Regions from separate parts of the Paenibacillus rhizoryzae genome, predicted to be linked through region 1. Evidence: riboswitches for the same ligand, from Rfam matches in the RefSeq annotation. Region 1 holds a riboswitch; each other region holds the start of a gene.

The links. Region 1 has a riboswitch for cyclic di-GMP ahead of AC6ESO_RS14845 (methyl-accepting chemotaxis protein). Riboswitches for the same ligand answer to the same signal wherever they lie in the genome.
Region 2: linked by a shared signal. The riboswitch ahead of AC6ESO_RS14335 (putative bifunctional diguanylate cyclase/phosphodiesterase) and the one ahead of AC6ESO_RS14845 (methyl-accepting chemotaxis protein) in region 1 are both predicted to bind cyclic di-GMP.
Region 3: linked by a shared signal. The riboswitch ahead of AC6ESO_RS06870 (PilZ domain-containing protein) and the one ahead of AC6ESO_RS14845 (methyl-accepting chemotaxis protein) in region 1 are both predicted to bind cyclic di-GMP.

What each region holds. Positions count from the first base shown of each region.
Region 1 is NZ_JCAALT010000004.1:526,262-534,450, reverse strand. It holds gene dgoD (galactonate dehydratase) at 1-533, shown strand, start outside; gene AC6ESO_RS14855 (acyl-CoA thioesterase) at 1,812-2,201, shown strand; gene fumC (class II fumarate hydratase) at 2,371-3,750, shown strand; cyclic di-GMP riboswitch class I at 3,859-3,948, shown strand; gene AC6ESO_RS14845 (methyl-accepting chemotaxis protein) at 4,021-5,559, shown strand; gene AC6ESO_RS14840 (aldolase catalytic domain-containing protein) at 5,666-6,631, shown strand; gene AC6ESO_RS14835 (helix-turn-helix domain-containing protein) at 6,689-7,579, opposite strand; gene AC6ESO_RS14830 (phytanoyl-CoA dioxygenase family protein) at 7,721-8,189, shown strand, end outside.
Region 2 is NZ_JCAALT010000004.1:397,995-406,183, reverse strand. It holds gene AC6ESO_RS14345 (hypothetical protein) at 1-119, shown strand, start outside; gene AC6ESO_RS14340 (hypothetical protein) at 116-433, shown strand; gene AC6ESO_RS14335 (putative bifunctional diguanylate cyclase/phosphodiesterase) at 492-2,705, opposite strand; cyclic di-GMP riboswitch class I at 2,832-2,932, opposite strand; gene AC6ESO_RS14330 (GntR family transcriptional regulator) at 3,195-4,343, shown strand; gene AC6ESO_RS14325 (helix-turn-helix domain-containing protein) at 4,362-6,707, shown strand; gene AC6ESO_RS14320 (ABC transporter permease) at 7,368-8,189, shown strand, end outside.
Region 3 is NZ_JCAALT010000002.1:340,191-348,379, reverse strand. It holds gene AC6ESO_RS06885 (histidine kinase N-terminal 7TM domain-containing diguanylate cyclase) at 1-697, shown strand, start outside; gene AC6ESO_RS06880 (GGDEF domain-containing protein) at 710-1,396, shown strand; gene AC6ESO_RS06875 (HD-GYP domain-containing protein) at 1,433-2,515, shown strand; cyclic di-GMP riboswitch class I at 2,547-2,650, shown strand; gene AC6ESO_RS06870 (PilZ domain-containing protein) at 2,779-3,492, shown strand; gene AC6ESO_RS06865 (O-antigen ligase family protein) at 3,647-5,758, shown strand; gene AC6ESO_RS06860 (MazG nucleotide pyrophosphohydrolase domain-containing protein) at 5,808-6,098, shown strand; gene AC6ESO_RS06855 (hypothetical protein) at 6,193-6,555, shown strand; gene AC6ESO_RS06850 (dehydrogenase) at 6,688-6,999, opposite strand; gene AC6ESO_RS06845 (cupredoxin domain-containing protein) at 7,159-7,605, opposite strand; gene uptA (undecaprenyl phosphate transporter UptA) at 7,764-8,189, shown strand, end outside.

The sequences.
Region 1 (8,189 bases):
AGCCGTATTATCCGATGTTTATCGAAGAGCCTTGCTTGCCTGAGAATGTGGACTCGCTCCTGCGCGTTGCCCAATCGACAAGCATTCCGATCGCAACAGGTGAGCGATTGTTCACACGCTGGGGTTTCCGTGAAGCGCTGGAGAAAGGCGCGATTGCCATCGTGCAGCCGGATCTGTGCCATGCCGGAGGGATCTTCGAAGGACGTAAAATCGCCGCTATGGCGGAGACTTACTACGCTTCCATCGCGCCGCATAATCCGCTTGGACCGATCTCGCTTGCAGCCTGCTTGCAGCTCGACGCTTGCACGCCGAACTTCTTGATCCAAGAGCATCCGTCGATGGCGGAGAAGTGGGACCTCGGTGAAGGCTACTTGAAGAAGCCGTTTGAAGTCATCGACGGCCATGTCGCGATCCCGCAAGGGCCTGGCCTTGGGATCGAAATTAATGAAGAAGCGCTCATTGAACGCGGCTACGCAGGCGACTGGGATACACCTCGCCTTGCGTACGACGACGGCTCGTTCGCAGAGTGGTAGAATGATAGGCCGCTCTCTCTGGCAAGTACGGAGAGGGCGGTCTTTTTGCTGCTTGGAGTGGATAATGCTGAAGCGGTAGCAGTAGCGGTAAAGGAAGTGGCAACGGCAGCGGCAACAGTAGCAGCACGAACACCAACAGCGGTAACAGTAGCAGCAGCACCAACACCGATATTAGCACCAAGACCAAGACCAACACCAATACCAACGCGAGCACCAGCACGAGCACGAGCACCAACACCAACACCAACAAGAACACCGACACCACACCGACACCGACACCGACACCAACACCGACACCGACACCGACACCAACACCAACACCAACACTAGCACCAACACCGATATTAGCACCAAGACCAACGCGAGCACCAGCACGAGCACGAGCACCAACACCAACACCGACACCGACACCGACACCGACACCAACACCGACACCGACACCGACACCGACACCGACACCGACACCGACACCAATTATACTGATTGTTGTTGGTGATACGGCTAACGAATCGTGAGAGCCTTATTTGCTCGAGAATCGCCACTATTTAATTCTAACGAATCGTGAAGGTCTTATTTGAGGGGGAATATAGCCAAATAGTGCATTTCTAACCGAAATAAGGCCCACAGGATTCGTTAGATCTTCAAACCCAGTCATTTTGCTCAAATAAGGCTTCCAGGATTCGTTAGAAACCCGGCTCAGAGTTTTCGGAGTCTCATATGTACACTGTGCTGCTCTCACACGTCTGGCAGTAAAGCAGTAAAGTTGTAAGAAAGCTGAGAGTTCGATTTCTCGACTTTCAGCTGTAGATCGGCGAGTTTTCAGCACTGAGAGTTCGTTTTTCGTACTCTCAGCATTTATCGCGTGGAGATTCTAGTTAGTTAGAGAGCTGAGAGCTCGATTTTTGAACTTTCAGCAGCATATCGGCGAGTTTTCGGAGCTGAGAGTTCGTTTTTCGTACTCTCAGCACCTATCGCGTGGGGATTCTAGTTGGTTTGAGAGCCGAGAGCCTCGATTTTTGAACTTTCAGCAGCAAATCGGCGTGTTTTCGGAGCTGAGAGATTGATTTTCGAACTCTCAGCATTCATCACACGAGGGCACTCATTTTTGTGGAGCGGTTCGGCGGGGGATCGGCATAGAAGGTTGCCATTAAGTTGTTAGTTACGTCGGAACGCCAAGCTCTAATACTTTGACATACATACAATCGACAGCTAACATGAAGGCAACTAGGGCTGATACTGTAAAAAGCCGGCCGCGATAAAGGTGGAGTGTGAGGATCGATGCAAGCGAAGCTGGAGCTTATCGTCCGTTCAACGGAAATCGATGTGAACGGGCATGTGAACAATGCCAAGTACTTGGAATACCTCGAATGGGGGCGTGAAGCATGGTATGAGCAGGCAGGCTTGCACTATGATGTGTTACTCGCTATGGGCGTTCAAACCGTTACGGTCAACATCAATATCAACTACCGAAAGGAGTGCAGGCAAGGGGATCGGCTGACCGTTACGACAATGCCGGAGCGGGCTGGGCGAAGCAGCTATGTACTCAAACAAGAGATCGTAAACGTGAAGGGCGAGCTGTGCGGGGACGCGGTCGTGACTTGTGTGACGATGGATTCGAACACGCGCAAGAGCCGGGAGCTGCCGCCGGAGCTGCGGAGTCAGTTTTAGCCGGAGATGCTGTATTACAGGATGGCAAATAGGAAATCATGGGAAAGAAGCGATGCATGCTCGTAGATGCATCGCTTCTTTCATAGAAATAGAAGAAACACCATTTCACTTTGGGTATATAGAAAGTAAGCCAATACAATGAAACCATTCGTATAAGGAGGTAGTCGCGATGAGCGATTTTCGCATTGAGAAGGATTCCATGGGGGAGATACAGGTGGAGGCGCACCGGCTGTGGGGAGCGCAAACGGAGCGAAGTCTGCATAATTTCAGAATCGGTACGGAGAAGATGCCGCGCGAGTTAATTACCGCATTTGCTTATCTGAAGAAAGCAGCAGCAACGGTGAATGGAAGCATGGGGAAGATGGATGTGCTTAAAGCGGAAGCTATCGCGGTTGCAGCGGATGAGGTTATTGAAGGCATGTGGCAGGAGGAGTTTCCGCTTGCCGTATGGCAGACGGGGAGCGGCACGCAGTCCAATATGAACGTCAATGAAGTGATCGCAAGGCGCTCGGCGCAGCTGCTGGAGGAGAAAGGTCATGCGGCGGCTGTTCATCCCAACGACGACGTCAACCGCTCGCAGAGCTCTAACGACACTTTTCCCACCGCAATGCATATCGCCGCGCTAATTGCCGTAGAGGACCTTCTCTTGCCGGCCATCGCGCAGCTCAAATCCACCCTAGAACAGAAGAGCGCAAGCTTCATGGATGTGATCAAAATCGGTCGTACCCATCTGCAGGATGCCACACCGCTCACGCTTGGCCAGGAGATCAGCGGCTGGGTCCGGATGCTGGAGAAAGGGGAACGGAACATTAGAGCAAGCCGCGAAGAACTGCGTGAGCTTGCGATCGGCGGTACAGCCGTGGGTACGGGACTGAACGCCCCGCCGGGCTTTAGCGAGAAGGTATCGGCGGAGATCAGCCGACTCACAGACAAGCACTTCATAAGTGCGCCGAACAAATTTCACGCACTGACGAGCCATGACGAGATCGTCTTCGTGCATGGCGCAATTAAAGCGCTCGCCGCGGATTTAATGAAGATCGCCAACGACGTTCGCTGGCTCGCGAGCGGCCCGCGCTGCGGAATTGGCGAGATTCGGATCCCGGAGAATGAGCCGGGCAGCTCCATCATGCCGGGGAAGGTCAATCCGACGCAATGTGAAGCGCTGACCATGGTCGTCTGTCAGATCATGGGCAATGACGCGGCGATCGGCTTCGCGGCCAGCCAAGGAAACTTCGAGCTGAATGTGTTCAAGCCTGTCATCATTCACAACTTCCTGCAGTCGACCCGAATTCTCAGCGATGCGATCCGCTCCTTCGATGAGCATTGCGCGGTTGGCATTGAGCCGAATCGGGAAGCCATTGCCCGGCATCTCAACGAGTCGCTGATGCTCGTTACGGCGCTTAATCCTCATATCGGTTATGAGAATGCGGCGGCCATTGCGAAGGCTGCTCATAAGGAAGGCCTGACGCTGCGCGAGGCTGCGATCCGAAGCGGGCTAATTACAGCTGCCAAGTTCGACGAAGTAGTGAGAGCAGAAGAGATGATCTGACAAATTCGACAAAACTTTACAAATTACGCTATGTACAAATAGGGATTTTCTCTCCTATAATTAACCATGTTAACCTAATAATCACTATAAAGATCCAACTACTTATTCATATGACAAAGGCAAACCAATGGAAATGTTGGGACGCAAAGCCTAGGCCTAAAGTATCGATACAGATGCCATGGTGGACAGGTTACCGAGTGAAAAGGAGTCCATCCTTACACGGGTGGACTCTTTTTATATGTATAAAATATTGGGAGGTAGGCTCTTTGTATGCTTAGGGAGAAAAACCGTGTCATGCTTTTCATTTCTACAATTATTGTGCTTTTATCGTTTCTAGTACACGCATTCGATTGGCTCGGTTTGGCCATGCAGCATGATCATCACCACCCGGATATGAACGGCTCTATGCTTCATTCCTTCCTTAATCAAACCTTCTTCGCTTTACCGATTATTTGCTTACTGCTTGCCGGATTATGCATGCGTTTACAAAAGGAGCAGCAGACCGTACCGCTTCTCATGACGCTGTCGCTCACTTTCAGCAGCATTTCCATCATCGCAGGCGGAAACGGCATGGTGGAATACCACTTCTCCATCTTTATGGTACTCGCCATTATTTTGTACTACGACCTCATCGCAATGCTTCTCGTTAGCACCGTCATCTTCGCACTTCAGCACGTACTCGGCTTCCTGCTTTTCTCTGAACTCGTCTACGGAACCAGTGATTACTCGCTGGCAATGGTCTCCATTCACATCGTGTTTGTTATCTTGTTTATCGGCGCTGTTACCTATCAAATCGTGACTCGCAGAGCGTTCATCCACGCACTGGAATCGGCTCAACAACAGAAAATTCAAGCAGCCGTCAAACAAATTATCGAGAACGTAACAGAAACCTCGGACCAGGTACTCATGAACTCTAAGGAGCTTAGCTGCAACGCGGCCACGCTCAATCTATTGGCAGGCGATATCGTGCAAACGATGCAGCTGGTGGATGCTACGGCGAATTTGCAGGAGAATGGCGCGCGAACAGGCAAGAAGGTGATCGGAGAGATGCTCCGCGACATTCATACCATTGCCGAAACGTCGGCTACGGTTTCTAATTTCTCGAATGAGGTGGCGACAGAGGCTGATAATGGGAATGAAGCCATTCAGAAGGCCGTCAGGCAGATGACAGCGATGAGCAATACCGTTCAAGAGTCCGCAACCAAAGTAAAGCTGCTCGGTCAGCGTTCGCAAGAAATAGATGATATTACAAGCTTGATTACAGACATCGCTTCCCAAACCAGCCTGCTGGCGCTGAATGCGGCAATCGAAGCGGCGCGGGCGGGCGAGCATGGCCGCGGGTTTACTGTCGTATCGAATGAGGTACGCAAGCTGTCTGAGCAAACGACGGCATCGGCCATGCGGATTGCGGAACTCGTCCAAGATATTCAAGCCAATAACCGCGCGTCGATTCTATCCATGGATCAAGTGATTACGGAGGTTTCGTCAAGCAATCAGGCGGTATGTGATGCGGGAGCTGCCTTCGAACGCATTATGCGATCGATTAAAACGGTCGCAGAGCAAATTCATTATATTTCCGGGGCCTCCCAGCAGATGTCGGCAAGCACGCAGCAATTTAACATCAATATCGAGGAAATCTCCCGCATGTCCGCCGAATTAACGGGCAGTGTGAAGACGGTCACAGGCAGCTCCAATGAGCAGCATCAGCTTATTTCCAGATCGTCGGAGCTTGCGGCAATGCTGGAGAAATTAAGCGATAAACTGGATCAAATCATGGTCAGCACGAGGAAATCTTTCCGCGCCATATAATCCGAAGAGTAGTGCAATTCTGACAAAAATGACTTTGCGTTCATAGCCAATATCAAGTATTATGAGTAGAAAAGACAAGATCTGGCTAAAAAGGAGACACAATGCTATGAATGCTTCGAAAAAAAGTCATTGTAAAATCGTCGACTGCACGATCCGCGACGGCGGACTCGTCAATAACTGGGATTTCAGCGTTGAGTTCGTTCAGCATCTGTACAACTCGCTGAATGAAGCTGGCGTCGAGTATATGGAAATCGGGTACAAAAACTCGCCAAAGCTGCTGAAAGGCGCTGAAGATGCTGGTCCATGGCGCTTCCTGGACGACGACTTCCTTCGTAAAGTCATCCCGCAGAAGCTGAATACGAAGCTCTCTGCACTTGTCGATATCGGACGGGTAGATGAGAACGATATTCTTCCACGCGAAGAGAGCATGCTCGATTTGATCCGCGTAGCCTGCTACATTCAGGACGTACCGAAGGCGCTGGAGCTGGTTAACGTATTCAACTCCCGCGGCTACGAAACAACACTGAACATTATGGCACTCTCCAATGTTATGGAGAACCAACTGCTTGAAGCTTTTGAATTGATCGAAGCTAGCGTAGTAGACGTCGTATACGTGGTTGACTCTTACGGCAGCTTGGATCCGAATGATTTCAACTACTTGGTCAGCAAGTTCCAGAAGTACCTGCCAAGTAAACGTTTGGGCGTACACACGCACAACAATATGCAGCTTGCTTTCGCCAATACGCTGGTTTCCGTTGAGAAAGGCGTCGAGTTCCTGGATGCTTCCGTATACGGAATGGGCCGCGCCGCAGGCAACTGCCCAACGGAACTGCTTGTCGCACATCTGAAGAACACGAAGTACAATGTGCGTCCGGTGCTGGATATGATCGAGAAGCACATGATTACGCTGCGTGAAAAAGAAGAGTGGGGCTATATTATTCCTTATATGATTACAGGTATGTTGGACGAGCACCCTCGTTCCGCAATGGCACTTCGCAATTCCGATGACAAGGACAAGTCGGTTGATTTCTACGATAAATTGACTACGCCTGAAGTACTGCACAGCAAATAAGTTCTACAAGAATAGACAAGCTCCCGGGCCTTTAGAGGCTCGGGAGCTTGTTTGTTTTTACGAGGATTGCCGCCAATGCTCGGTCCGGTATTCGCTCGGTGTCACGCCGAATTGCCGTTTGAACATCCGATTGAAGAAGCTTAAATCCTCGAAGCCTACTTCAAGGGCAATGGACATGACTTTGCCTGAAGTCGTCTCGAGCAGCTTCTTCGCTTCTTGCAGGCGAATATGGTTGCGGAACTCAATAAAGGTCATGCCGATATGCTGCTTGAATTTGGTGGTGAACGTCGTTTGGCTGAGGTTGCAGAGGGAGCTGAGCTGCTGCAAACTTAGCGGCTGCGCATAATGCCGCCTCGTAAAATCGCAAACATTCCGGATGAGCGCGCCTTCATCATTTGCCGCAGTCATCGGTTTCTTCAGCGAGCGCTCATAGCAGCGGCTTAAATAGATAAACAGCTGCATAATATGCGCTCTTACCATTAGCTCATAGTTGGCTTCACGATGCGTATCTTCATAAACAAGCCGATCGAGGATGGCGAGCGCCTCCATTCGGTCCAGCCTGCCGATATTCATCACGGATTGATCGCGTGTTTTCTCCCTAAGAAAGGGCTCGACGTAGAAGAAATCGATAAATGCCGTGACGCCGGCCATATGCGAGAGCTCTTGCTCGAAATAATAAGGGTCGAAAATAATATTGTTTACGGTAAGGGGCGTGCCCGGCAACCGTTTGTAGCCATGAGGGACATGGCGATGGATGATGAAGATATCTCCTTCGCGAATGAGAAACTGCTGATCTTGAAATAAATGAATGCCCTGGCCTTCCGTCACATAGATAATTTCGACAAAATCATGGGTATGCAGCTCGTAATCCACGGTGACCGGTGCGCGAAATGCCCGAAACGGAAATGAAGGGTTATCCATAAACTGCTGGTTCACATAATGATCCATACGCTGCCCCTCCAAGTGGTCAGAAAGTCCAACCTTCTCGTTAAATTACCCAATCGAGCAGAGTCGATCGTGTAATAAGTTTACTATAGCAGAACCGTCTTAATTGGAGAATGAGGAACAAGAACCTGGGGAGGGAAAGGTATGGATACGGCTTCACACAAGCAAGTGGCATTTGATTTGCAAGTTCATTTGGAGGAGTTTTATCGTAATGGGTTCACTGTAATAAGAAATATGCTGGACGAGGAGCGAGTGGATACGTATCGGGAAGCGTTCGAGCATGAATTTAAGACGACGGAGCCTGACGGCTACGGCGCCAACTTGCGCACGAAAATGTTTGAGCGAAATAATCTGTTTCTGCAGCTGATCGATGAGGAGCGGACAGTGGCATTTGCTGAAGCGGTGCTCGGCAAAAACTGTCATATGTTCTCCAACAACGGACTATACACGACACCCGGTACCGGCATAGATTTCTGGCATGTGGACGAGGATCTATTCTTCCCTATTCCGGAGGAGGCCCAGCTGGACCGGCGCATTCAGATGCCATGCTTTATGTTTACTGCGATGTACTATCTAACCGATGTGACAGAAGACATGGGGCCGACGCAGCTTG
Region 2 (8,189 bases), 130 kb from region 1:
AGAGCAGTGAAAGCCAAAGACGATGCAGAGACAGCCGCTCTGCCGAACCGTGGCTGAATGCAGTCGTCCAGGTTGGTTCGCGTCCAATACGGGAAGGTAAAGGAGGAACCGGAAAGTGATTGCAGCGGGAATAAGCGGGAAGAAAAGCAGTAGGTTACCACTTTCACCACGAGTCACACCGAACAAGACTTCAAGTAAGCCAGAAGGAGCAGGCAGTCAGAAGAAACAGGCGACCTCTACGACGAAGCGCAGGCGTACGAAATCAGGCACCGGCAAATCTTCCATGCGAAAGCAGAAGCGTGGACGGAAGCGGGGGTTAAACAGTCACAGCTATAACCGGGCTTTCGACAATGCCTATAATCAAGGCTATAATCTCGGCTTTGCCAAAGGCTTCGAGGATGGCCATCAGCTTGCCTATGAGCAGCAGACCTAATGACGATCAAGCAGCTTGGAGGGAGTTCGGGCCATCATAGGAACGGGCTTGTACTCCCCTACGAATTGCTTGGCACAAGGGCCGGAAGCAGCAGCAGCTTCACTTCGTGTGCGGGAATGGGGTAGCCGATCAGATAGCCTTGCGCGCCGTCGCAGCCTTGCTCCTTCAAGAGAGCAAGCTGTGTCTCGTGCTCGACGCCTTCAGCAAGCACCTGAAGCTTAAGGCTGTGAGCCATGCCGATGATCGCAGTGACGATGGCCAAATCATCTCGATTGTGATCAATATTGCGAATAAAGCATTTGTCCATCTTGAGCGTGTCCACCGGAAATAGGCGCAGGTAGCTGAGTGATGAATAGCCGGTTCCAAAGTCATCAATAGAGATATGAACGCCGAGTGCCTTCATTTCGTGCAGTTTGCGAATAAGCGGGGCTTCGAAATTGGAAGAAGCAACGCTTTCTGTAATTTCAAGTTCAATGAGCTGCGGTTCGACCCCCGTGGAGAGCAGGATCGTCTTCAGCATCTCAATGAGGTTGTCCTGCTTGAATTGACGAACCGATAGGTTCACGGACACCGGCAGCGGGGACAAGCCCGTTTTCTTCCAAGCATTGATTTGATCACAGACCTGCCTTATCACCCATTCGCCAATCGGAACAATAAGCCCCGTTTCTTCAGCAAGCGGAATAAATTCAGCCGGCGAAACGATGCCGAACTTCGGATGCGTCCAACGCAGGAGAGCCTCGAAGCCGCTCAGACGGTTGCTCTGCAAATCTTTCTTGCCTTGATAGACCAAATGCAGCTCGTCTTGCTGCAGTGCTTTGCGCAAGTCCTGCTCCAGCATCATTTTCCGCAAATTGACCTCGTTCATCTCATTGCTATAGAAAGCGTAGTTATTTCTCCCCTGCCGCTTAGCCGCATACATAGCCGCATCCGCGTGAATCAGAAGCGTATCGGCATCCTGCCCGTCTTTCGGATACATCGCAATCCCGATACTCGTCGTAACAATAATATCTTGCCCTTTGAGAATAAAAGGTTCGGAGAGCCGCTCCAGCAGTGGCTCAACCAGCGTTCCCACTGCCCCAGCGTCGCTATTCGGCAGCAGGATGACGAACTCGTCGCCGGCCAATCTGGCCGCGAACACGGATTCTTGTAGCGTAGTCCGAAGCCGATTGGCGAAGCTCTTGAGCAGTCGATCTCCCAGGGGATGGCCGAATGTATCGTTAATGGATTTGAACCGGTCCATGTCCAGGAACAAGATCGCGAAGCTGCTTGGCTGGTTAGCGGCATTCCGAAGCTCTGCTTCCATCTTCATAATGAATTGATAGCGATTCGGCAAGTCGGTTAATGGATCGTGGTACGCCATATAGTTAATGGTTTCGCGTGCGATCTTCGTTTCCGATATATTACGGAAGTTCGAGAGGATGGCTGGGCGATTATTGAATAAAGTTGAGATGGAATTTGTTTCCACCTCGATCACGTCACCATTCAGCTTGTAAATACGGAGCTCGGTGTAATCCAAGGTGGTTTTGCCTGCGATGAGGTCAGCCGCTTTCGCGCGGATCAGCTCGTGATACTCCGGCAAAGCAAGGTCAAATACATCAACGCCGATTAATTCATCCAAGTGCTTCGCGCCGAGCATCGTCATTCCCGATCTATTCATATGTACAATCTTATTGTCGATTTGCACGATATTGGCTTCGGGAGACAGCTCGAATATTTGCCGGTACCGGTTCTCGTTATCCAGTGCTTTCTTCTCGCTGCGCTGCGCATTCGAAATGATTTTGCCTCCAATGATACATACGCTGACACAGGTGATACAACACATGGTAAACAACGTGAACTGTACAATTCGGTAGAGCAGATCCGTTTCGAGCAGATAAGGATTGAACAATTGATGGATGATGAGTACAAGGGTGCCGTATCCACTTGCCAGCAGCGTCACGTAGCGGTCCAGATAGATGAGGGAGAGTAGCGCGAAGAGGAAGACTACGTTTCCGGAATTCGGCGTCGGTATAAACCACATGACAATGAAGCAGAGCAGGAAGGAATAGGCTGAAATAATCAATTTCCCTTTAAGCGTTTTATAGGTTTGTCGGTAAACGAAATAGAGCACAAGGCCAAGCGGGATCACGGACGAGACGAATCGAATAAAGACCTGAAAGGTAATCAGCTCAAGCGAGAGAACGGTTACATAAATAGGGAGCGAGGTAAGGATCAGAAACATCAAGGTAAAGGTCAGAAGCTTCGAACTGAACTTCTCGTATGGGGTTGCCAAGCTGATCACATCCTTTCTACGTCGATATGGGTATGCAAAAAAGCCTCAGGCCCTCGGAGTGTAAGATGGCGGCAATAGACCGATACGCATCTTCACGCTTGGAGGAACCAAGGCCAGCAGATTAACTTCGGCAGTCTGGCAGTCGTATCTAATCTCTAATTAGGAGAAAAGACTTAGATCCAATGACTTTGCGTCCCCTGCTTTCGAAGGGTTTGCCTATGAGAATAGATTCAATTTGGCGAAAAATGTAGGAATATAGTTCTATTTCTATTTTCCATAATATCTCAGTGTCGTGAATGGGTCTCTGGAACCTATTTAAAAGGATAGAGTTGGTATTTATAGACGTGAATGACGACTGTCACTGCTAGGAATAAGGACTAAAGATATATATTGATAGGACTATATGCATAGTTCCGATTAAATATACACTCTCGATTGACACAGATGATACACATATCATATAGTCAAGCTAATCTAGTAGAGATGAAGGTGAATAGGCTGTCTACGTACCCGTATCACCGTATTAAGGAAGATATTCGAAAGCGCATACATGTAGGGGAGTGGCAAGGCGCTTCGCGCCTGCCATCGAGCCGCACTTTGGCGGAGTCCTATCAATCCAGCGTAAATACGATAGAAAAGGCTATTAAGGAACTGTGCGGGGAAGGTCTGCTCACGCGGGACAACCGCCGGGGTACTTATCTCGCAGATGGCGGGCTGAGTTCCGTATCCCAGAGGAATAGCCGCGGTGGGAACATAAGCGGAGGCGGGAGCGGACTAATCGCCGCTTCGGTTATCGGCATCGATAATCCGCTCTGGGGAGCCGCCCTGCGTGGGATCGAAGATGTGCTGCAGCCGAAGGGCTTTCAACTGATGAGCAGCAGCGATAACCGAAGCCTCGATAAGCTGGAGGCTTTCGTGACGAGCGCGATTGCAAGACAAGTGGATGGAATCATTCTTAGTCCGATCCACGATGGTCAGGATGGGCCTCGCAGTCGGCAGCTCTATGAGAGGTTGGCAGCAAGCGGCATCCCGGTCTTATTCCTGGATAGGCGCGTTTGGGATATCGATATTCCCTTTGTGACAAGTGACAATGCTTCGGGAGCCTATTCGCTCACGAAATTGCTGCTTGCCAAGGGACATCGGCGGATTGCTTTCGTACGCAATTCGGATCTCAGCACGTTCTATGAACGGCTGCTTGGCATGAGACAAGCCTTTATTGAGGCGGGTATTCCGTTCGGGTCTGACTACGACTTGTGCATCCCGACCCGGTTTGAGAATTTCGAGAGTGAGTTCGAATTCTTTGTTTCTCGGCTTGAGGAAGTGCTGGGTACGATGCGATATACGGCTGTTTTTGCAGCGAATGATCAGATTGCCGAGGCTGTACTTGTCGCACTTAAGCGTCTCAGCAAACGTGTCCCGGAAGACATTTCTCTTGTTTCTTATGATGCGCAAGGGTTGAATGGGAGGCTTCGATTGGATATTACGGGTGCAAACCAGCCTTTCTATGATATGGGACGAAGTGCTGCCCTTCAATTATTGCATGCGTCAGAAGGCAAGCAGCCGATCGCGGTTGCCGGACATATTTGCAAAGCGGACATTCATTACGGCAGCTCGGTTTGGGAAGCAAAGATTGAATAACAAGGGTGGTACTTGCTTATGAGCCTCATTCGTCTGTTTCAAGAGAAGAAATATTTGCTGCGCATATTCTTATGGATTACCAGTATTACTCTGCTAATCGTCGTATCGTTCTCCACGCTTGTTTATGTGAATGTGGAGAAGAAGGTGTTCAAGAGCGAATACGAGAACAGTCAGAAGGTGCTCTCGCAGATGAAATACAATATCGATTATCTCGATACGATGATTCGCAACATCACGCTCTCCACGTATGGCAGCAATGACGTGAAGGCGCTCATGTATTTGAACGATGAGGAAACGTACGAGCATTTGAATGTCATCAATAAACTAAACGCGACGATTGTGGCGAACAATCCGTTTATCCAATCTATCTACATTTATAACAATCATAAGAAATTGTATTACTCGACATACGGCGATTTATATCATAAAGACGCGGAGCTCGATAAGGTGCTGCAAAGCTACACGAGCATTCCGGTCCTTCGCGCAATCGTGCGCCGCAGCGCGGAAGCCGCAGACCAAGGCGCAGGCGGTGCTGCGAATACGGTATTAAGCTATATCATGTATGAGACGACGGATCGGGATAACCGCATGGATGGCGCCATTATTCTTAACATTAAGCTGGACTGGCTTGTCGATAATATTCGTGCGATTAACCGGATTGAAGCAGGTGCGAGAAGTGAGCTCTACATCCTGGACAGCGGCAATGGACTGATTGAGACGGATCCGGCGAATCCGGTACAAACGTCAACATTCGCGAATACGATCAGGCAAGCTTACGTAGACAAGGCGGGCAGCTCGGAAGCACAGTCTGCGCAGCCGTCTGGTTTCTTCAACCAGAGCATCGGCGGCGAGAAATATATCATCTCGTATATCCGGCTCGAGAAGACGGGATGGACACTGCTGGATGCAAAGCCGTACAAAGAGGCATATGCGAACCTGAAGCAGCTGCTGGATACGATTCTGCTCATTACAATGGCGATCTTTGCCGGAGCGCTGCTGTTGACCTTGTCTGTTTCAAGAGGGATCTACAAGCCGGTCAGAAGGCTGATGGAACAGACCTCGCGCGGAGGCTCCGTGACCCCGGGGGCGAAGGATGAATTCTCTTATTTAACCGAGGTGTACCAGAAATCGAGAGAGCAGCTGTATGAGTATCATCTGGAGAAAAACAACAACACCGGCATTATGAAGCTCTATTTTCTCAAGCGATTGCTCGTCGACAGCTTCAGTATGAGCAGTCCGGCTTTCGGTGAGGCGCTCCATTCCCTCCATCCTGCAATGTCGCAGGAGAAGCCGTTTCTCATCTGCGTGCTGCGCATCGACAACTATAAGCTGTTTATGACGAAGAGCTTGGTCGAACGGGAGCTGCTGCGCTTCGCGATTGCCAACATCACGACGGAAGTAATAAGCCGTTCATTCGCGCATCAAACGGTGGACATGAAGGATGATTCGTTCACGATTCTTCTCAATATCGATTCGGCCTCGCAGGCAGACGCGGTTAAGGAGCTGCTCATGGAAGCGCAGCACTACATTAAAGAGCATTACAAAATCTCGTTCTCTGTCGCTATCAGCGAGCCGATCGAGGACTATCAAGCTATCGCGGCGGCATATAGCCACACCTTCACGAACAGCTCTTATCGTTACGTGCGAGGACATATGGCGGTCATTACGCAAGCGGAAATCGATGAGCAGACGGGCAGTATTGATATGGAGCAGGTGATGGAGCTTACGGGCAAGTTCATCGAGGTTGTTAAGAAAGGCGATCCTGTTCGAACGGAAGAGAAGTTCCGCGAGCTGTTCCGGTATATCCGCAAGCTGGAGTACAGCGACATTATGCTCGTCAGCATGCAGGTTGTGCATCATTTGAAGAAGGCTGTATACGAAATGAACCGGACGCTCAAGGAGCCTATTCATATTCATGCGAAGCTGCTGAACAGGGAGTTGTATGAAGAGGAGACGGCGGAGCAGTTCGAGGAACAGCTGCTTGAAGCGGTTCAGACGATTACGAGTGAGCGAAAATCGGCTGCCGAGGAAGGGAATCAAGTCGCGGCGGATACGATTAAGGCTTTTATCGATTCGAATTATTTTGACTCCTCGCTGTCGGCGACCGATATATCGGGCATGATGCGGCTCTCAGCCTATAAACTGAGCAAGATATCCAAAGAGCATTTCGGCATGTCGATACCGGAGTACATCAATCAGATCCGGTTGACGAAAGCGGTAGAGTGGATGGAGAACTCGAAGCTGAGCATTCAGGAAATCATGCGCCGAGTCGGAATCGAGAATGAAAGCTATTTCTATAAATTGTTCAAAGCGAAGTTTGGCATGACGCCGCGGGAATATATTGCCGGGCGAGGGAAAGGGTAGAACCCATTTCCCCACCGTTGTGGAAGTTGAGATACGAAAGACCGCCGATTCCGCTATCGGCGGTCTTTTTGTATATAAGGTCAACCGGAATATACGGTTAACTTTAACGAACCGTACGGGCCTTATTTGATCAAAAAGTAGCGATTTGAAATTCTAACGAATCCTACAGGCCTTATTTGCTCCAAAACCCGTGTATTTCTATCTATTTCGACTAAATAAGGTCTCTGTGGTTCGTTAGAAAAAATGAGGAGCCCATTTCTCCCACATAAGGCTTCTACGGTTCGTTAGAATCGTGAGGGAATGCATTCGGCTGCTGCTGTGGAGGTGGCGATGAAGGAAGGAGATACACGGCGGTCGTGATCGCTTGCGCGAGCATGCTCGGCTGCTTCACGTTTATGCATCCACAGTACAAGCGAGCTCTATGTAAATCACAACGCTATTTATCCATAATCCTTCAGGTCTATGAAGGATTATTTGTTTTGCCTAAAAAGCAGGATTAGCTAGTTTTTTTGTTTTTGTACAGTGGATTTTCGGCGCATTTCAGTATCGTACAGTGCTTTTTTGACCCCGCAAAAATGAGCAGTTTCGCCGCTGCCCAAAAGCGCCGTATGCTCAGAATCGTAAACAACGAAATTGCAAAACCGCATAAAGGAGGAGCATATGAGCAGAGGAACCACTTTGGTTTTCAAGAAGGAATGGAAACATTTCATGAAAGGCAGAAGCTTATTACTGATTAGCCTGCCTGCGATCATCGTCGTCTTTATCTTCTATTACCTGCCGCTGTTTGGCATCGTGATCGCATTTAAAGACATCAATTATGCCGACGGCATTTGGGGCAGCGCCTGGTCAGGCTTAAACAACTTTAAGTTCTTCTTTAATTCCCAGGATGCGATGCGGATAACACGAAACACGCTCCTGTTGAATGGGGTATTCATCATCGTCGGGACGTTCTGCTCCGTTATCGTAGGACTGCTGATGGCGGAAATGGGCAGACGGCTCGTGAAGATTTTTCAAACGATCCTATTCTTCCCTTACTTTCTCTCATGGGTTGTCGTCGGGTTTGTTACTTATATTCTGCTGAACCCCACGTATGGCGTCATCAATAAGGCAGTGGAACAATTTCATGGCACAGCCATTGATTGGTATGGCAATCCGTCCTATTGGCCGCTCATTCTGACGCTGACTTATTTGTGGAAGAACGTCGGTTACACCGCGATTATTTTCTTCACCGGCTTAATTGCGATCGATTCGAGCTATTATGAAGCCGCTTCGATTGACGGAGCTTCCCGTCTTCAGCAGATTCGCAACATCTCGATTCCACTGATTACGCCGCTCATCACGATGCTGACCATGTTGAATATCGGACGTATTTTCTACTCGGACTTCGGCTTGTTCTACTTCATACCGAGGGACGCAGGGATGCTCTATTCGACAACCGATGTGATGGACACCTACGTGTATCGGTCGCTGCGCGTCGTCGGA
Region 3 (8,189 bases), on a different contig from region 1:
ACCGATTATTGTGAATGAAGGCCGGATCGGGAAAGTCATCACGTTTCAAGAAATTTCCGAGCTGAAGTCACTGATCTTCAAGTCGCAGGAGCAGTATGCCTCGATGCAAGAGCGCAATCGCGCCCTTATCTTTATGCAGGACGAGCTCTTTCAAGCGAATCGCAAACTGGAGCAGATGGCGATTACAGACAGCCTGACAGGCTGTTTCAACCGCAGATTTCTGATGCAGCAGCTGGAGCACGAGGTGCTGACGAATATCCGCTACAAGATTCCATTCGCTCTCTTGTTGTTTGATATCGATTTGTTCAAGCTCGTAAACGATACATACGGCCATGTGATCGGTGACGAAGTCATTCGGAGAACGGCCGATGCCGTTCGCGGGGCACTTCGAAGAACCGATATATTGGCTCGCTACGGCGGTGAAGAGTTTACAGTCTATTTGCCTCATACAAATAGAGAGCAGGCGGACATGCTCGCCCAGCGCATTCGAGAGGTCGTTCAGAACAACGAGATAGCAATCGGCCGGGGACGTTCTCCGGTATCCGTAACAATCAGCATGGGAATGCTTGTGGTAGAAGAGCAGTCCGAGCTTCAGATTGAAGACGTCAAAGGTTACATTAGAGACTTGTTCTCGAAGGTGGATTCCGCATTGTACAGAGCTAAAGACAATGGTCGCAATCGGGTAGTGAATTTATAAGGAGGACTGCGAATGTCGCGTAACGGACGTCTTACAGCGTGTGTGGCATCATGTGGAGCAACACTGGCTACAGCGGGTTTATGCCTACTTGCAAGTAAGACACCTACGCCGCTCGCTATTCTAATCGGTACCGCTGCATTCGCAGCGACTGCCCTGCCTATTGGCTATCTCTTAGGACTCAAGTATGATCGATTGAAGGAGTCTTCCATATTAGACAGCTTAACAGGACTGTATAATCGCCGGTTCATCGAGACGAATTTCAAGAAGCTGGCGATTAAAGCAAAGCGTAATCGGAAGAAAATGACGGTCATGTTGCTGGATGTCAATGACTTCAAAGAAGTGAATGACCGTATGGGCCACAGCCAAGGGGATACCGCACTTGCGCTGATTGCCAGAACACTTACGGAATGCGCAGTTTACGGTGAAATTATCGGCCGCTGGGGCGGCGATGAGTTCATCATTATTTGTCCCTATGCAGATGACAAAGGTATAGAGCGTTTCGTAAAGCTCATTCACGATCAGCTTTTTAGCATTTCATTGCGAACCGGATTACGATTGTCAGTTTCGGTTGGACATGCTTCGTTTCCGGAGAACGGTGTGGAGCTTGGCCAGTTGCTGCAGTCTGCGGACAAGCGGATGTACGCAGAGAAATATGTCCGTAAGACGCAGTTGACCGAACCGACAGCTTTACAGGCATAATCCGGGAGCAAGCGGTAAAGGCGGGAATAAACACCGATGAGAAAAGTTCACATCAACTCCGTTCAGCCGGGAGAAAAGTTAGCTCGCCCTATTTTGCAGGAGAATGGGAACATATTGCTTGGCGCCGGTGTGGAGTTAAATCAACGATTTATCGACAGATTGGCTGGTTTAGGCATTGACATGCTTTTCATTGATGATCCCCTGACAGAGGGTTTAGAGCCGACTACGGCTATTCAGGACAGCACGCACAAAGCAGCATCGGATACGATTTACAAGACGATGAATACGCTCATGGACCAACAGGTTACGAAAGGGCGAACGATAGCTCCCGAGCTTGGCCGCACCTTCCGTAAAGTATTCGGCGATATTATGCAGGATCTCATCAGGCGTGAAGATGTGATGGTTAGCTTAACTAACATTCACGTGGCAGACAGTTACTTGTTCCACCATTCCCTGAATGTCACGATTCTGGCAGGCATCATGGGATTAGCCAGAGGGTATAATCGTACGCAGCTCGAAGAGCTTGGCATGGGTGCGATGTTATTCGATATCGGAATGACACGGCTGCCCAAAGAGATTTTGACCAAGACGACGGCATTAACGCCAAGCGAGCGGATGCTCATGGAGAAACATACCGAGGATGGCTTCAACATCATTCGGGCGCAGCATGATATTAGTTTGCTTTCGGCACATTGCGCGCTGCAGCATCACGAGCGCTATGATGGTTCGGGTTATCCGCGTAAGCTTAAGCGGGAGGCCATTCATGAATACGCTCAGATCGTAGCGATCGCGGATGTCTATGATGCGCTGACCTCTCCCAGGCCGCATCGGAAACGGTATACGCCATCGGAAGCGATTGAATTTTTGTTTGCCGCAGGAAACACCTATTTTGATCTGGATTTAATCAAGATTTTCTGTAAGCATATTTCCATTTATCCGGTCGCGACAACGGTACTGCTCAGCTCAGGGCAAGTTGCCGTCGTTGCTATGAACGACCCGCTCGCGGTTCATCGTCCAACGGTTCGGATCATCCGAGAGCCTGACGGAACAGCGCCTGCTGCAGCCTATCAGATCGACCTCAAAGACCAACATAAATTAATGATCGTGAAAGAACTGTAGATAGGTTAGCATTCTGCTGACAACTGCATATCATTGATACTGGCAAACTTATCGAAAGGTAAGGACGCAAAGTTAAAGGGTCTAAATGTCCGCTCATCATTATAGTAGCGAACGAATGACAGCCTGACTGCCGAAATGAACCCCCGAGTTATCTCGTGGTTAAGGAAGCGGCTCCGGTATTGCATGAGGAAGCGCTTTTTCTGTTTTTTAGCGCCGTACCGTGGTTGCGGGAGCGTTTCTTCATATGTGAAGGAGGAAAGTAAATGTCAGGCATGAATGAACGAATCGGATCAGGCAGACCTACTTTTGCCATGAAAGCACTGCTGCACAGCCGTACGATGGTTGAGAAAGACGGCTATGTTGCCACTGGCGTGCTTGCCCATGCAGAAGGCGAAATGATGGAGATCGAATTGACGGAATTCAAAAACTTCGAGCTCGGTGAACCGGTGAGTTTAACCGTCTATTCGCCTGTCGGCATTCACCGTCTGCAATCGACGATTATAGCGAAGGCGGATGGTTCCATCGCGGTTATTTTCCCGGCTCGCTCGCTGACGGGACTTGAAGAGAAACGGGAATCGCCGCGTATGGATATTGAGGCGAGAGGAACGATATCGCGTACATATTCGCAAGAGGTCGAAGGCTCCAAAGGCGATAAAATGACGATTGAAGCTACAGACAGCTTCGATATAGAGCTGCGCAATATAAGCGATACCGGCGTGGGGTTCTCTCTAATGAGCCCTCCGACACTAGTAAAAGGCGATACCCTCATGGCGAGCTTATCGCTTGGCTTCAAGCTGGATTGTAAAGTTGAAATTATCCGCAAGGAAGATGGAAGTGAGTGGAAGTTTTATGGAGCCCGCTTTCTCGATTTGGACGAGCAGCAGCAGCGGGCGCTTCGAGCCTATTTACTGCGCATGCAGATTGAAGCCTATTTCAAGCTTAAACAAGAGAAAGCAACAGCTAAGAAGGGCAGATAAACGCGATTTCCGCGTTGCAAATATAAGAAGGCGTTTGAACGGATGATCGTGGTCCGGCAGCGTCTTCTTTTTTATAGTCAGCCTATCAATTATGGTACAATTGGAAAAATAACGAAATTCATGCGTTGGGGTTCGAGTAAAAGGGGAAGTGGTTATGCGAAGTGGGCTGACGGGATTAGCCGCGCTGGCCGTGGCTATCGTGCTGGGTGGCTCGGCTTATCATTATGGGATGTTCTTTGATACGATCTTTTATCGGTGGGAATCGATCCTTATAGTCGTATGCGTGTTCGTTGTAGGAACGGCTCTAATTGTTCATTCTCGGAATGAGGATGCTCGGCGCGTGAAGAGCGTTCCCACTGCGTTCTATAGCCTGCTGGCGATTGCACTGCTATATGCTGTGGCGCTGCTTCATCGACCAGCCTCCATGTTAGGCAGCTTCGATGAGGCTTTGCGATGGATGGCGTATGCTGCTTATGCAATCACATTATATAGCTGGTTTTGTTCCAGCTCCGATATGGCGGTGCTGCTGCAGCGCCGGATGTGGCTATCTGCGGCGATTCAAGGCTCTGGCGCTTTCGTATTAGCAGGCGCGATTGCGGGATGGATGGGATGGATCGCTTTTCCCGAAATCATCATGACCACCGGCGATGTGAGGTTATCCGCTGTCGGAGCGCGTTTGTCCGGATTCATGCAATATCCGAATTTTCTGGGTGCCGTAGCAGGTGCCTATCTATTGTTTTACTTACTCTTGCTAATTCGGGCAAGGGTTGTTGTATTATCGTATATCGGTGCTGCGGCGGGAGTAGTGCCTGCTGTCTTAGTATTGCTGCTGACAGAATCAAGAGGAGGCTGGTTCGCGACCATTTTTGCATGGTTGTGCGGCCTCCTGCTGCTGAGGAGTAAAGAGCGCATCACTTGGCTTATCTATAGCGGCTGGGCATTGATTAGCGGAGGGGCTGCCTATCGAGCCGTCGTTCATGCAGGTTTGCGTAGCGGTGCCTCAAGTGATGCTTCGGGAGAGGAAGTTCAGCTTGTGCAGCACGGGGCGACAGTGCAAGAGACCGTGTTCCTGCTTCTCATCGGTGCGGCTGCGCTTGCGGGATTCATTGGTTTGAGGTGGGTATTGGCAAGGGGACGGGAGCAGCTGCTCAGCCGAATTGCGTGGGGATGCTGGCTTGCAGGTGTTTTTGGCATGGTCATGCTGCTTCCATCAGTGATTCAAGGCCGATTAAGCGGCGGGTTTCAGACGGCCGGTGCGCGCGGGTTATTTTATCAGGATGCGTGGCTGCTCATGAAGGAAGCGTTGTTCTTCGGCCGTGGCGGCGACACCTGGCGGATGTTGTTTACTCAAGTGCAGACGGCCCCGTATGTTGGGAATGAAGTCCATAGCGGTTACATTGAAATCGCGCTTGATCTGGGTATTGTCGGGCTGTTGGTTTTTGCCTTGGTTCTGTTTTTCCTGCTGCGGCGAGTGTGGCGATCGCATCCGATCGGACTTCTGCCTATTAGTGTACTGCTGCTGCATGCTGCGGTGGATTTTGATATGTCCTTCGGGTTTTATTGGCTCTTGCTGCTTAGCTGGGTGGTCTACTACTCCGGAGAAAGCGAGAGCCCGGCGGAAGCGAAGCGCGCCTTAGATATGGCGCCGCTGAAACGACCGCTGCGGACCGCGCTGCTCGCCGCGGCCGCTGTAAGTCTAACCGCCGCCGCCGTGCTCAGCGTGCGGTTCGACCGTGCCGTGCAGTACCGCGAGGCGGCTGTATCAGCCGCCCGCAGTGCTGCTGCGCAAACAGCCGCGCTTCGCGCGGCGCTCGAGTTGAATCCGTATTGGACGCGGATTCGACTCGAGCTTGCGGCACTGGCACCGCCGCGGGAACGGGCGGTGCTGCTGGCGGCCGGACTGCGCTACGAGCCGCAGTCCGTGCCGCTCTTGTGGGCGCTCGGCGAGCTGGCGGCCGAGCAGAGCGATGTGCACGGCGCGGCGGCGTATTGGCGCCTCGCCTTGCACTATGATCGTTACGACCGCGACAAGCAGACGGACGCGGTCGTCACGATGGCGCAGCTCGCGGATGGCATGCGAGCTGCTTCGCGCCTCGCGGATGCAAGGCTGGCCGCGCAAACGGCCGTCTCCTTCTTCGAAGCGTACGAGGCGCAGAAGGACAACCCCGGCGTGAACGGCCGCAAATTTGCCGTCACGGCAGAGTCGCAGGCAGCGGCGGATCAAAGCCGCCTGCTCCTCAAGCAGCTCGGCCCAGCAACGAGCTAGCCATTTTGTATAAATGCCTATTCCTAACATAGAGAGGATAGTAACGAAGATGAATACAGCCGAATTTCAGCAATATGTGAAAGAATGGAGCGCGCTCAAAGGGTTTGATCAGAGCTCCATTGAACAGAGGATGTTGTACTTAATGACGGAAGTCGGTGAGCTGGCTAAAGAGGTGCTGTCCGTCTCCTACCATCCGGATGCGGAGCGTAAAGAGAATCTGGGCCACGAGATGTATGATGTGGTCTGGAATATTTTCGATTTGGCGAATATGCTGGGGATCGATCTGGAACAGGCCTTCAAAGAGAAGATGCAGATTAACAACACGCGGACCTGGGCTTAGTTATCAAAACAGGCGCATCACCCGTGAGGTTTGTCCACTCTTCCCGGTCAGGCTCGGCATAAGCTGTAAGCAACCCCCGAAAGGAGTGATGCTTATGGCATTATCACGCGTAAGACCCAAATATTATTTGCCAAGCTCCGGTAAAGTCATCCGTACATCTGTGCCCAAAACATTAAATGAAACCACAACCACAGGTCCTACTTTCAGTCGACTAACCGTTGTTTGGGTAGCTCAAAATGGCGTGCCATTCCTGACAACCGGCTTCTTCGCCCGTTTGTTCCGGAATAATCAGGTCGTCGCCACAGCTGCGTTCGACTCGTTCGGCGTAGTTCGCTTTAACAACATCGGTACATTAACGAATGTGACTTACACGATCCGCACCTTTAATGCAAACGGTGTTCTGTTTCGTACACGTACCATTCCGTCCGGTGTTCAAACCTATGCAATCATTGGTTAAGCCCGATCTTCCCCTTCGCAAAACTCTCATTAACGACAACAGCAGCACGGCTCTTCTGAGAGAGCTGTGCTGCTGTTTATGTTTCGGGACGTGCTGCCGCGACGTGCGAAGCAAGGGAGGGAGTGGCGATCGTCATCCTCCGAAGGCATCGCGGAATGCCGTACATAGCTTAGGCTGATCCACTTCCCACAACGTGGCAATATCTGCGCTGACGTTCTCGTCAAACCAGTCGGACAGCACCTTCCGGTTGCTGGCATGCTCATGAATCCACTGCAGATTGAGAATCACCTTTTGGACGTAGAGCTTCTCGGCGAGCTCCATTTTATCTTTGGGAATGTACACGCCAAGCCGTTTCACCGTGCGGTAAAGCTCATTCTCGCATGCGCGTCTGATTTTGCGTGCAGAAGGGTACTCCGAGGCGTGCTTCTGGGTGGAAGGTTTCATCGTAACCGACTCCTCTCTACCCCTATATATGCACAAGCGCACATACTGGTCACAGACCAAAGAGGTCGGTTATAGCCCGCGTTTTGCGGCTCTATGGATTGCTTCCTCCCGCGACTAGCGGCTCCTGATAATGCTGCATTCCCGCTATCCCGTGTCTACTTACTGCACCACAATATACCCCACCATCGGCCCGCCGCTCGCCAGCGACGTATGCGTCAGACATAGGATCGGGTATGTCCCGCGCTGATCCGCAGTGAAGCGCACCACGGTGGTTTGACCCTTATTTACTTCTCCTTTGATGCCAAGCTCTTGGATGACAAAAGGATGCGATTTCCCGTTAATGCCCGTGATCCGCAGCTCGACATGCTCGCCCTTATTCACGACGAGGGTGCCGGGATCGAAGCGGTACACCTCCAGCTCCTTACCGTCATCGGTTTTGGTTTTGAACTCACCGGTTACAAGCTGATAGACGCGCGACTCCTGCTGCAAGGCGCTTGCTGCTCTGGATTGGTTCCACCTCAGGCTTGCGGCTGCAATCACGATAATGAGCACCAGTAGGGTGAATAACCAGAGCTGCTTTCTGCTGACGACAAAAACATTCGACATATTTGCTCACCCAGCTTTCCTACAAAAGTTACAGCTAGTCTATGTGGAGGCTTGGCCATGAATGCCTGCGGTGGAGGAGGGGGATGAAAGTATGCTAGAATATCGTAAGAGAGGCTTCATTTCTGGCAATTGAAATCGAAGAGTCCTCAATATAGGGAATGATAGGAGTTGACGGAGTGGCCTGGTTTCATGATTTTGTTGATACATTGCTGCAATGGATAGAGGGATTGGGGTATTTTGGAATACTGATCGGCCTCATGATCGAAGTGATCCCGAGTGAAATTGTTCTTGGCTATGCCGGCTACCTGGTCCATGAGGGCAAGATTTCCTTTATCGGTGCGGTCTTATTCGGTACATTAGGCGCGGTAGCTCAGCAATGGATTCTATATGCAATCGGTCGCTATGCGGGTCGGCCATTCTTTGAAAAGTACGGCAAATTTATCAAAATCAAACCGAAACACCTCGACATCGCGGAACGTTGGTTTCTGCGCTACGGGTCAGGCATCGTATTTACCGCAAGGTTTGTTCCGGTGATGCGTCAGGTTATCTCCATTCCTGCCGGGATGGCGCGGATGTCCTTCTTG